3 regions of the Trichococcus shcherbakoviae genome follow, and region 3 is predicted to be linked to each of the others. Evidence: predicted binding sites of a transcription regulator. Region 3 holds the regulator's gene; each other region holds the start of a gene.
What was found. The regulator LexA, encoded in region 3, represses DNA repair genes until DNA is damaged. The targets are predictions, from matches to a motif close to CNAACANNTGTTNG.
Positions count from the first base shown of each region.

Region 1: a site for LexA is predicted at 2,543-2,556, ahead of dnaB (replicative DNA helicase). Genes of this name have one in related genera too.
Region 2: a site for LexA is predicted at 1,791-1,804, ahead of parE (DNA topoisomerase IV subunit B). Genes of this name have one in related genera too.

Region 1 is NZ_OY762653.1:1,631,014-1,635,086, reverse strand. It holds gene ACKPBX_RS07845 (DHH family phosphoesterase) at 1-1,937, shown strand, start outside; gene rplI (50S ribosomal protein L9) at 1,941-2,390, shown strand; gene dnaB (replicative DNA helicase) at 2,671-4,038, shown strand.
Region 2 is NZ_OY762653.1:54,033-58,105, forward strand. It holds gene codY (GTP-sensing pleiotropic transcriptional regulator CodY) at 1-41, shown strand, start outside; gene ACKPBX_RS00240 (aldose 1-epimerase family protein) at 78-950, shown strand; gene plsY (glycerol-3-phosphate 1-O-acyltransferase PlsY) at 1,046-1,651, opposite strand; gene parE (DNA topoisomerase IV subunit B) at 1,833-3,902, shown strand; gene parC (DNA topoisomerase IV subunit A) at 3,899-4,073, shown strand, end outside.
Region 3 is NZ_OY762653.1:246,107-250,179, forward strand. It holds gene ACKPBX_RS01030 (ABC transporter ATP-binding protein) at 1-1,216, opposite strand, end outside; gene ACKPBX_RS01035 (YneF family protein) at 1,303-1,533, opposite strand; gene lexA (transcriptional repressor LexA) at 1,776-2,399, shown strand; gene ACKPBX_RS01045 (adenine phosphoribosyltransferase) at 2,486-2,998, opposite strand; gene recJ (single-stranded-DNA-specific exonuclease RecJ) at 3,015-4,073, opposite strand, start outside.

The DNA.
Region 1 (4,073 bases), 1.4 Mb from region 3:
TCTTATTGCTGGTGATTGTTGTTTTGACTTTCATTGCAGACTGGAAAATCGGTATTGGAATTACGCTCTTATGCGTTGGAATTGTTGGGTTCATCAGTTATTCTTCGGAGTATTTGATTGATGAGACAAATCAATACATATCTGACTTATCTTATCGAATCAAAAAAGGTGAACAAGAGGCTTTAATTAAAATGCCTATTGGGATACTTCTATATAATAAGCAAGAAGAAATCCAATGGATGAACCCATATTTAATAAAGTATTTTGGCAAGAAAGATACACTGGGCAGAAAGCTGAAAGTGGTTGATGAAGAATTATATCAGCTTTTTAAAGAATCGCAGGATTATGTGATACGCCGTGTGAAATGGGGAGATCATTATTTTGATATGATCATTCAAGAGGATATTGGCGTCATTTATTTGATGGATATAACAGAATATGCCAAAATTGAAGAGAAGTACAAAGACGAAAAATTTGTTTTTGGGAATATCATTGTCGACAATTATGATGAGGCTGTTCAATCCATGAACGATCGTAAGCGATCGAATGTAAACAACTATCTGACGAATCAACTCACAAATTGGGCAAACATGAATAATGTCTTTCTGAAACGAGTAGATGATGACCGCTTTATAGCATTGACCAATATGCGTGCATTAAAGAAAATCGAAGAAAACAATTTTGATATCATAAATCAAATAAGGGAAAGAACCTACAAGCAAAATTTTCCGTTGACATTGAGCATGGGTTTCTCATATGAGAAAACTTTTGAGCAAACCAATTTTAAAGAAGTCGCTAAAATGGCGCAGTCGAATATTGATTTAGCCTTGGCAAGAGGTGGCGATCAGGTTGTTGTGCGGGCCGAAAATGAAGATGCCCGTTTCTATGGTGGTAAAACTAACCCAATGGAAAAACGGACCCGTATCCGTGCGAGAATGATCAGCCAAGCTTTGGAAGAGCTTATTATCCATGCCGATAAAGTTATCATCATGGGTCATAGTTATCCGGATATGGACGTTATCGGTTCCTGTTTAGGAATCCGCCGCATTTCTCAGATGAACAATCGGGAAGCCTGGATAGTATTGGATCCGCAACAATTTTCCAATGATGTGAACCGGATCATGCAGGAGATAGACAAAGATCCTTTGATTGCGAAGCGGATCATTTCGCCTGAACAAGCAATGGCATTGGTGACGCCACAGACGCTGATCGTGATGGTTGATGTCCATCGCCCATCCATGACACCGGCACCTGGGCTGTTGAATCTGTCCAAAAAAATAGTTGTTTTGGATCATCACAGACGCGGACAAGAATTTCCGAAAGATTCTGTTTTGGTTTATATGGAACCTTATGCGTCCTCCACATCGGAATTGATCGCTGAATTGTTCGAATATCAATCCAATGAGATGGATGCTATCAATAAGATAGAAGCAACTGCTATGTTGGCGGGGATTATCGTCGATACCCGCAACTTCAGTTTGAGAACCGGATCAAGGACTTTTGATGCTGCCAGTTATCTGCAATCTAATGGAGCCGATACCGTACTGATCCAGAAATCACTGAAAGAGGACTTGGATACTTATCTGTTGCGAAGCCATTTGTTGCAGACAATGGAATTTGTGAATGGTAACCTGGCGATCGTCCATGGGGAAGATGAAAAAATCTATGACACAGTCGTAGCTGCTCAAACAGCCGACACGATGTTGTCGATGGAAGCGGTAGATGCTTCATTTGTCGTCACAAAACGCCAAGACGGCAGAGTCGGAATCAGCGCCAGAAGTCTGGGTCAATACAATGTGCAGACAGTCATGGAAAAATTAGGTGGCGGCGGACATTTATCCAATGCAGCCACTCAGATTGAGAATACGACAGTCCATGAAGTCGTTGAGAAACTGAAAGCAGTCATAAATCCAGAAAAAATCAAGGAAGGGGAATAATAAATGAAAGTTGTTTTTTTAGAGGACGTTAAAGGTAAAGGTAAAAAAGGGGAAGTCAAAGATGTTGCGGATGGCTACGCTAATTTCCTGATCAAAAACCGCAAGGCTGAAGAAGCGAATGCCGCCACTATTTCCGCATTGAAAGGCCAAAAGAAGGCTGAAGAGAAGAAGCAGGCAGAGGAGTTAGCAGCAGCCCAAGAATTAAAAGCACTGCTGGAGAATGATGAATCAATCATCAAATTGTCCGCAAAAATTGGCGAAGATGGTCGATTGTTCGGTTCCATAACAACGAAACAGGTTGCTGAAGCGTTGCAAAAGCAACATAATGTTAAATTGGATAAACGAAAAATTGAATTAGAAAATCCTATCCGCGCATTGGGTTTCACAAAAATGCCCGTAAAAATTCATCCGGAAGTGACAGCGATGTTGACTGTACAAGTGACGGAAGGGTAATAATTTTCCAAACACAAACGAAAGACAGGGATACCAATCTCTGTCTTTTCGTTTGCTTATGAGGATCACTGAGGCAACTCCTATAATATAGAAGAAAATTAATCTGACGGCCTTTTTAAGGCGGACTGACCCAACAGAATTTTTTACAAATGGGAACAAGAGTTCGTTTTTCTGAATTGTAAATATGGCTGATTTAGGATACAATAAGGAAGCAAAAGACGAGGTAGCCAGGAATGATTGCCTCGTCCGAATGAAAAAACCTAAAGGGTGAAAATATAAAATGGAAGATACACTTCAAGATCGCATACCCCCTCATAGTATAGAAGCAGAGCAATCCGTTCTGGGTTCCATTTTTTTGGATCCCGAAACGGTTGTGAATGTTTTAGAATACCTTGAATCATCTGATTTTTACAGAAAAAATCATCAGATTATTTTTGATGCGATTTTGCAATTGAACAATCGGAATGAAGCGATAGACGTCGTCACTATCTCGAATGAGTTGGATACGAAGAATCAGCTTGAAAATGCTGGCGGCATGGAGTACTTAGCCGAATTGGCGGTCGCGGTACCCACTTCAGCCAACGTGGAATATTACGCCAAGATAGTGGAAGAGAAATCGATCTTGCGCAATCTGATCCGATCAGCTACAGAAATCGTCCGCAAAGGCTATGAAGAGGGTGATGAGCTTGCTGTCATGCTGGACAGCGCCGAACAGAACATCCTTCAGGTATCCGAACGGAGAAACCGATCCGGGTTCATCCGCATATCGGATGTCGTTTCGGCATCGCTGCAGAATATCGAATCATTGGCTCAACGAAGCGATGACGTCACTGGGGTGCCGACAGGCTATATCGCTTTGGACAAAATGACGGCGGGCCTCCAAAAAGAAGAGCTGATCATCCTGGCGGCGCGTCCGGCCGTAGGTAAGACCGCTTTTGCGCTGAACATCGCGCAGAATGTCGCAACCAAGGCGGATCAGGTAGTCGCTATCTTCAGCTTGGAGATGGGGGCGGAGTCATTGGTCAACCGGATGCTGTGTGCGGAAGGGAACATCGATGCCGGCCACCTGAGGACAGGACAGCTTTCTGAGGATGAGTGGTCCAACCTGATCATGGCGATGGGGACGCTGGGCCAGTCAAAAATCTTCATAGATGATACGCCGGGGATCCGGATTGCGGAAATCAGGGCAAAAAGCCGTCGTTTGCTGCAGGAACAGGGAAAACTGGGCCTCATCGTGATCGATTATCTGCAGCTGATCGAAGGGAATAACCGCGAAAGTCGCCAACAGGAAGTTTCCGACATTTCGCGTCAATTGAAAAAGTTGGCGAAGGAACTGAAAGTACCGGTAATCGCCCTTTCCCAATTGTCCCGTGGCGTGGAGCAAAGGCAAGACAAGCGTCCGGTATTGAGCGATATCCGTGAATCGGGATCGATCGAGCAGGATGCCGATATCGTTGCTTTCCTGTACCGCGATGATTATTACGAACGTGAAGGCGGCGAAGAATCGGAACGGGATGAGCAGGAGAACAATGTCGTAGAAGTCATCATCGAAAAAAACCGGAGTGGGGCGCGGGGAACCGTAAAGCTCCTGTTCAAAAAGGAATTCAATAAATTTTCTTCGATGAGCTATATGCCGGAAATTAGTTAATGATATTGGACAAATTGTTCAGAAATGAGCGCTTT
Region 2 (4,073 bases), 190 kb from region 3:
ATGCTTTAAAAGGGGCTTTGTATCCAAAAAATGATCAGTAAGCAAAATGGTGTAAAGCCAAAATAGGGGGAAATGTCATGGAGTTTGTAATCGAAAATCAGCACCTTGCGGTAACCGTAAAAGATAAAGGTGCAGAGATCACCAGTGTAATCGCGAAGAATACCGGCATCGAATATATTTGGCAGGCTGATGAAAAAGTTTGGAACAGGCATGCGCCGATCCTGTTTCCCTTCGTTGGACGCCTGAAGGACGATACCTTCCGCCATAACGATAAAACTTACACAATGGGACAACACGGATTTGCGCGCGATTCGAAATTTTCGGTGCATGAGCGCTTGTCAGACAGCATTACCTTTATCCTTGCTCCGAATGGTGATTTCAAGGATGTTTATCCATTTTTGTTTGAATTGCAGCTGACTTATCAATTATTCGAGAGTCAATTGTCGGTCAGCTACAAAGTGAAGAACCTGGATACAGAAAAGATGTATTTCTCGATCGGCGGCCATCCGGGGTTTAACGTGCCTTTGACGGCAGGGGAAACATTCGAGGATTACTACATCAAAATGACTCCGGAAACTTCCCGCCAGCGCTTGCTCCTGGATGGGCCTTATCTTGCACCAGACAAAACGGTTGAAGTGGAACAAAACAGATTCCCATTGCAAAGGGATCTCTTTTTGAATGATGCCATCATTTTCAAAACACCGGAACCGACAACCGTGACGCTGGCTTCCGATATAAGCGAGCATGGAGTCACGATGTCCTATGAGGATTTCGAATACTTGGGAATCTGGACGAAGCCTCAGGAAGACGCCACTTATGTTTGTTTGGAACCTTGGTGCGGACTTGCTGACCGGTCGGATTCGGACGGGGAGCTGGAACGGAAGACAGCCATCCAATCGCTTGAACCCGGGAATAAACGTTATTATGTCCATCGGATCGATTTCTTTTAATTCAGTTGTCAACTAGGCTAGGCAGAATTTGTCATTGGGCCTGATAAAAGGCGGGGCCGTAAATCAACGATGATTTACGGCCCCGCCTTATTCTGTTATTTTTCTTTAGCGCTCTTCGATTTGTAGCCGAAAGGCACTTTGCTTTCCGTTCCGTTTCTGATCCGGTAAATATTGGAACGATGGCGATAGATGATGAAGATCGTCAAAAGGATCGTAACGAGCGTCAATGGCCAATCGTTAAAGAAGAAGGAAAGAGCGACCGCTGTAAAACTGACTAGGATGCTGGATAGGCTGACCATTCTGGAGAAGTACAGGTAGATAACGAAAGCGATGATTGCTTCCCCAAAAAAAAGCGGATTGTAGGCCAACATGATACCCGCGCTGGTGGCAACTGCTTTGCCGCCTTTGAATCCAGCGAAAAGGGGGTACGTATGCCCTAAGGCTGCAACAACCCCGGCCAATAAGGGATGGATTTCAACTCCCATCCAGATCGGCAATAAGGTTGCCGCTGAGCCTTTCAGCATGTCCATGATCAGGACGATGATGCCGGCTTTTTTTCCTAATACGCGGAAGGTATTGGTAGTTCCGCTGTTTCCGCTGCCGTATTTGCGGATGTCTGTTTGATAAAAATATTTTCCGATCCAAATGCCTGACGGGATGGAACCCAAAAGATAGGCCAGGACGATGACGATTGCTGTCATTCTCACTTCACTCCTAAGTTGATGCTCAGTTAATATACAATTGCAGTTCATTTTACCATTTTATCCGCAGTTTTCCTATAGGAGGCAGAATTCCGTCTCATTTTTTATACTTTCCAAAGTGAAAGTTATACAGTATGATAGAATAGATGTTCGCTTAGAACAGATACGAAGGAGTTTTTTTATGGCACAAAATAAAGAGAATAAATACAATGATGATTCCATCCAGGTGTTGGAAGGACTTGAAGCAGTCAGAAAACGGCCCGGGATGTATATCGGTTCGACTGATGCTCGCGGATTGCATCATTTAGTATATGAGATAGTCGATAATGCGGTGGATGAGGCCTTGTCGGGTTATGCTGATAAGATCGACATCACGATTCATGAAGACCAGAGCATCAGCGTCAAAGACAACGGACGTGGCATGCCGACCGGTTTGCACGCTTCAGGAGTGCCCACCATCCAAGTCATTTTTACCGTGCTCCACGCTGGAGGGAAATTCGGCCAAGGCGGCTACAAAACTTCTGGAGGTCTTCACGGAGTAGGCGCGAGTGTCGTCAATGCCCTTTCCAAATGGCTGGAAGTCTCGGTCATCCGAGAGAGCACACTCTATACAATGAAATTTAAGGACGGCGGAAAACCCGCCAGCAAATTGACCAAAGCAAAAAGCACCACAAAAGGATCCGGCTCGTTGATTCATTTTTTACCTGACAAAGAAGTTTTCGGAACAGCGCAGCTTTCCTATGATGTTTTGGCGGAACGGTTCCGGGAATCAGCCTTTTTGTTGAAAGGCTTAACCATCACGCTGAATGATGAGCGGACTGAACAAAGCGATACTTTTTTCTTCGAAGAAGGGATCAAGGAATTCGTTGCTTACTTAAATGAAGAAAAGGATACGTTGCATGATATCGTGTATTTCAGCGGGGAGGCCGATGGGATCGAAATCGAATTCTCCTTCCAGTACAACGACGGCTATTCGGAGACGATCCTGTCCTTCGTCAACAACGTTCGGACGAAAGACGGCGGGACACATGAAACCGGTGCGAAGACCGCCATCACTAAAGCCTTCAATGAATACGCGAGAAAAATGAACCTGATCAAAGAAAAGGAAAAGAATCTCGAAGGCAGCGATGTCCGCGAGGGCCTTTCGGCAGTATTGTCCCTGCGTGTACCGGAGAACCTACTCCAATTTGAAGGCCAGACGAAAGAAAAATTGGGCACACCGCAAGCGCGGGCAGCCGTTGATAGTCTTATCAGCGAAAAGTTGAGCATTTACTTGACAGAAAATGGCGAAACAGCCCAAATGCTCGCCAGAAAATCCTTGAAAGCCAGAGAGGCCAGGAATGCAGCGCGTAAAGCCCGTGAAGAGACGCGTAATGGCAAAAAACGCCAAAAAAACGAATCGCTTTTGTCCGGCAAACTGACGCCTGCGCAAAGCAAAAACCCGAAAAAGAATGAACTGTATCTGGTCGAGGGTGATTCCGCCGGTGGATCCGCCAAACAAGGGCGCGACCGCAAGTTCCAGGCGATACTGCCGTTGCGTGGGAAAGTCATCAATACAGAACGGGCGAGTATGCAGGATATTTTGAAGAACGAGGAAATCAACACGATCATCTACACAGTCGGGGCAGGGGTCGGGGCGGATTTCGACATTAAGGATTGCAATTATGACAAAATCATCATCATGACCGATGCGGACACGGATGGTGCGCATATTCAGATCTTGTTGCTGACTTTCTTTTACCGTTACATGAAGCCATTGTTGGAAGCCGGAAAAATCTATCTGGCGCAGCCTCCCCTTTACAAAGTATCCAAGGGTTTCGGCAAGAACGAAAAAATCCAGTACGCATGGACCGAAAAGGAACTGCAGGAAAAAATCGACATCATCGGCAAGGGCTATATCCTGCAACGTTATAAAGGACTCGGGGAAATGAACGCGGATCAGCTGTGGGATACCACGATGGATCCTGAAACCAGGACGTTGATCCGGGTGCTGATCGATGACAAGGCCCAAGCGGAGCGCCGGGTCACGACACTGATGGGGAACAAAGTCGAACCGCGAAGAAAATGGATCGAGAAGCATGTCGAGTTTTCGATGTCCGACAATAAGAGCATTCTTGAGGAAGACATTGCACCGGCGTCCGATAGTGGGGAGGCGCATCTGCAGGAGAAAGTGAAGAAGGAATTTTCGGATCAGCAGACCGCTCGTGACATGGAGCAAATTTCGTTAGATTTTGAAAGTGGTGAACTATAGTGGATAATCTGGAAATTAAAGAGCTGATGCTTGAAAACGTAATGGGGGACCGCTTCGGGCGATACTCGAAGTACATCATCCAGGAGCGTGCTTTGCCTGATATCCGCGACGGACTGAAGCCTGTCCAAAGGCGGATCCTGTACGCGATGGATGTTGCCGGGAACACTTCGG
Region 3 (4,073 bases):
ATGAATAATCACGGATATCGATCCCGTTGTAGTTGATGCTGCCGGCATATTGGTCATACTCACGCAACAGCAGACGGAAAATCGTACTTTTGCCCGATCCGGTTCTGCCGACGATCCCTAACGTTTGTCCCCGCTCCAAATGAAAGTTGACATCCTTGAGGCTGATTTCTCCGCTGTTCGGGTAACCGAACGAGGCTACCTGGAAATCCAAATCGCCTGTAACCGGCGTCCGGATAGCATCCTTCTGCTCCTGGATCGTTGATTTTTCCTTCAGAAGATCATCGATCCTGCTGTAACTGGCACTGCCTCGTTCCAGCACATTGAATAATCTGCCCACTGCCAACATCGGCCATGCCATCATTCCGATATAACTGATGAACGAAACCAGCTGACCGATACTGATGCTGCCCTCCACGACAAAACGGCCACCAAAGATGATCGTCAATGCAAAAGAAAGCCCCAAAATAAGTTGGATCGCCGGATCAAACAAGGCATCGACCAAGTAGACAGCTTTATTTTTCGCGACGACATCCTTCGTCATAGCCTCGAAATCATGGATATCCTCTTCTTCTTCGCCGAATGTCTTGATGACCTTCACGCCGGATACACTCTCCTGCGTTTTGTCATTCAGATTAGAGAAAGCAGCTTGGGCCTTGCGGAAACGCTTGTGCATCTTCTGTCCGAGAATCCTCGACACCAGCGTCAAAGCCGGCAGCGGAATCATGGCGATGAGCGTCAAACGCCAATCGATCAAGAAGAACATTGTGAAAAGCGTGATCCCGCCTGAAGAAATCGAATCCGCCAATGTCAGGATGCCTGCGCCTGCGACCATCCTGATCGCATTCAAGTCATTCGTCGCATGCGCCATCAGATCGCCGGTCCTGTATTTCTGGAAAAAGACAGCGTCCATTTCGGTGAAATGCTTGAACAATCGTGAACGAAGTATCTTTTCCAACTCTGCCGAAGTGCCCCATATCTTCATCCGCCAAATATAACGGAAAAGGTACTGCAGGATGCCCGCAATCAATATGATTGCCGACCACTTCCACAAAGAAGCCATCGTTAAGGTCCCTGAGGCAATTTCATCGATGATTATTCCGACAACGCGCGGCGAAACGACCTGAAGAATAGCCACAATGATCAGGAAAAAGACGCCCACAAAATAAGATTTCCATTCTTGACGGAAAAACCAACTCAATTTTTTGAAAATACTCACGTATATTACTCCCTTCTTACCTGTATCCGGACAAAATAAAAATGTGGAACCGTAGAGATCCACATTTTGTATATTATTTCATTAGTCTATTTCTTTTTCTTTGTTGATTGTGCTTTCATAGAAGCCATGATCTGTTTTACTTTTCTTTCGGATGGTTTTTGACCCATCTGCATCATCATAGAGCGCAACATTTCTTCATTGATCGGTGGATTTTCTTCAAAATATTTTACCATATAACGTCTTGCAAGGAAAAATCCGCCAACCGCGCCTATTACTATTCCTAAAATGACCATCATTACCCATGCTGTTGTTGACACGTATTCATCCCCCTTTCCAAAGCATTCATTCGTTAATTGTACTAAAGATTATGAGAAAAAGAAATAGCAATCACGCATAAATTTAGCGATTTTTCGAAAACGCTTCAGCTGTTGCCGGTTTCGGGAGAATTTTGAGCATATTCTTGCGTAATCCCCAAGAATATGCGAACATCTGTTTGATTTTTTGGATGATTAATGGTATCCTAAACTTATAAAATTAGGATTACGGAGATGATGATCTCATGGTTAAAAATAAAGATTCACGCCAAATTGAAGTGCTTCAATACATTTATGAAGAAGTCCAAGAAAAAGGCTATCCGCCGACCGTTAGGGAAATTGGGAATGCAGTAAAACTGTCCTCAACATCCACAGTGCATGGCCACCTGTCGCGGCTTGAAAAAAATGGCTTCATCCAACGCGACCCTACAAAACCACGTGCGATCGAACTGACCCAAGCAGGTCTGGACAAACTCGGGATCATGTCGGATAAAATGCCGTTGTTGGGTACCGTCACAGCTGGAGCTCCCATCTTGGCTGTCGAAGAAGCAACCGATTATTTCCCGGTTCCGCCGGATCTGAAATCCGCTTCCGGAAGTTTGTTTATGCTGAAGATCCGCGGAGAAAGCATGATCGACGCAGGCATATTCGATGGCGACTCAGTCATCATCAGAAAACAAGCCACGGCTGAAAACGGCGATATCGTCATAGCCATGACGGACGATGATGAAGCGACCTGCAAACGATTCTACAAAGAAAACAACTACTATCGTCTGCAACCAGAAAATGCGAGCATGGATCCGATCATCCTGGATTCCGTCATCATTCTGGGGAAAGTAGTCGGTCTGTACCGGAACCACATTATTTAACGGATAGTCCCCGATTGTTGCAAAAAGGCTGCCAACTACTGGCAGCCTTTTTGCGCGTCTATTCATTTTCGGATTGTTTGTTGTTCTTAGTATTCCATCAGCGTGAAGATGTCATACCCTTGGATCAGGTCACGGCCCTTTAAATCCAACAACTCGATCAGGAATGCCAAACCGACGACTTCTCCGCCTAATTTTTCCACCAATTCGATGGTTGCGGCTGTAGTGCCGCCAGTTGCCAACAAGTCATCGCAAACCAGCACTTTATCTCCAGGAAGGATGGCATCTTGATGCAATTGCAGCGTTGCTTTTCCGTATTCTAGTCCGTAGGAAACTTCCACCGTTTCGCGCGGCAATTTGCCTTTTTTGCGGGCCATTGCGAATCCGCAGCCTAATTCCACAGCGACTGGGCAACCGACCATGAAACCACGCGCTTCAGGTCCGACTACTTTATCGACATTCAAATCTTGGGCATATTTCACGATCTCTTTGATTGAATAGCGGTAAGCTTCTCCGTTCGCCATCAAGGGTGAAATATCGCGGAAAATGATGCCTTGTTCCGGGAAATCTTTGACATCAGCAATATATTGTTTCAAATCCATTTTGTGTTCCTCCTAATTATTGTACCATCATCTGTTCATTCAACCATTTCGTCAACTGCGAAAACGGGCTGTAGATGAATACCTTCTCAGCTTCCATTTTCTGCAGGCGATCTTTGTATACTTGAGTGTCGTTCAAAGCCCTTTTGACAGGGTTTTTGACCTCATTGATGAAACCATTGTCTATTGTAACAAATCCCGCCTCCAAAAACACTTGAATCATAAAAATGGCAAGATTTTTTTTGATTTTTAAGTATTCTGCCAAGGCATCTAACCGATTTCTCACATCGATATCCTTATGTGAACGGATATATTGGTAAAACTTTGCAAACTGGTCTTTCGGAGGGATTCCATCAGCATAAACGCTGTTCGATTCATGAGAGACGACATACACATTTTCGAACTTATTGCTCTTCAAAAGATCAGCCAGCAAATTCATCTTCAAAGGACACTCGAAAAGCACCAGGTTGCTGGCGCTGACATCCTGCAAGGCGTCCGCTGTATTGTCAGTGAGCAACGCGGCGTTCGAACTGTTCGGGATGCGCTCATAAAATTGTTTCATGATGCCGGAAGTCGAAAACAGATACAAGGCATCTTCCACAGCCAATACCGAATCGTGGATGACGGAACTCCTTTTGTCGAAAAACTGGACATGTTTGTTTTTGATGTCCTTCAGCTGCAGTTGCGGTTTCGCGCTATCCCGCCAAACGTTGATCGAAAGCTCCCCGATGAGGGAAACGACATCCGCTTCGTTCAAGTGGTTGCTGATGCTCCCCTTGTTGAAGCCGATCACGTCCAGAAAGAGGTTTTTGTCCTTGAGTTTGAACTTCAGATGCTTGTTGTCGGCACCAATCTGTCTGATGTCCGTCAAAGGTACATTTTGGAAGCCGAATATAGGCTTTGGATTATCGGTCCCATAAGGTTTAAGCAATTCCAATTCCTTCAAAAACGGCAGCGTGACATCGGCAAGCGGCAGTATGGCATCTATGTAAATGGATTCGCCCAACACGATCGCATCGTGATAATCAGCCGCGTAGCTGTTTATCTTTTCAGTGAAGGCGGACAAATCGGCAGCGGG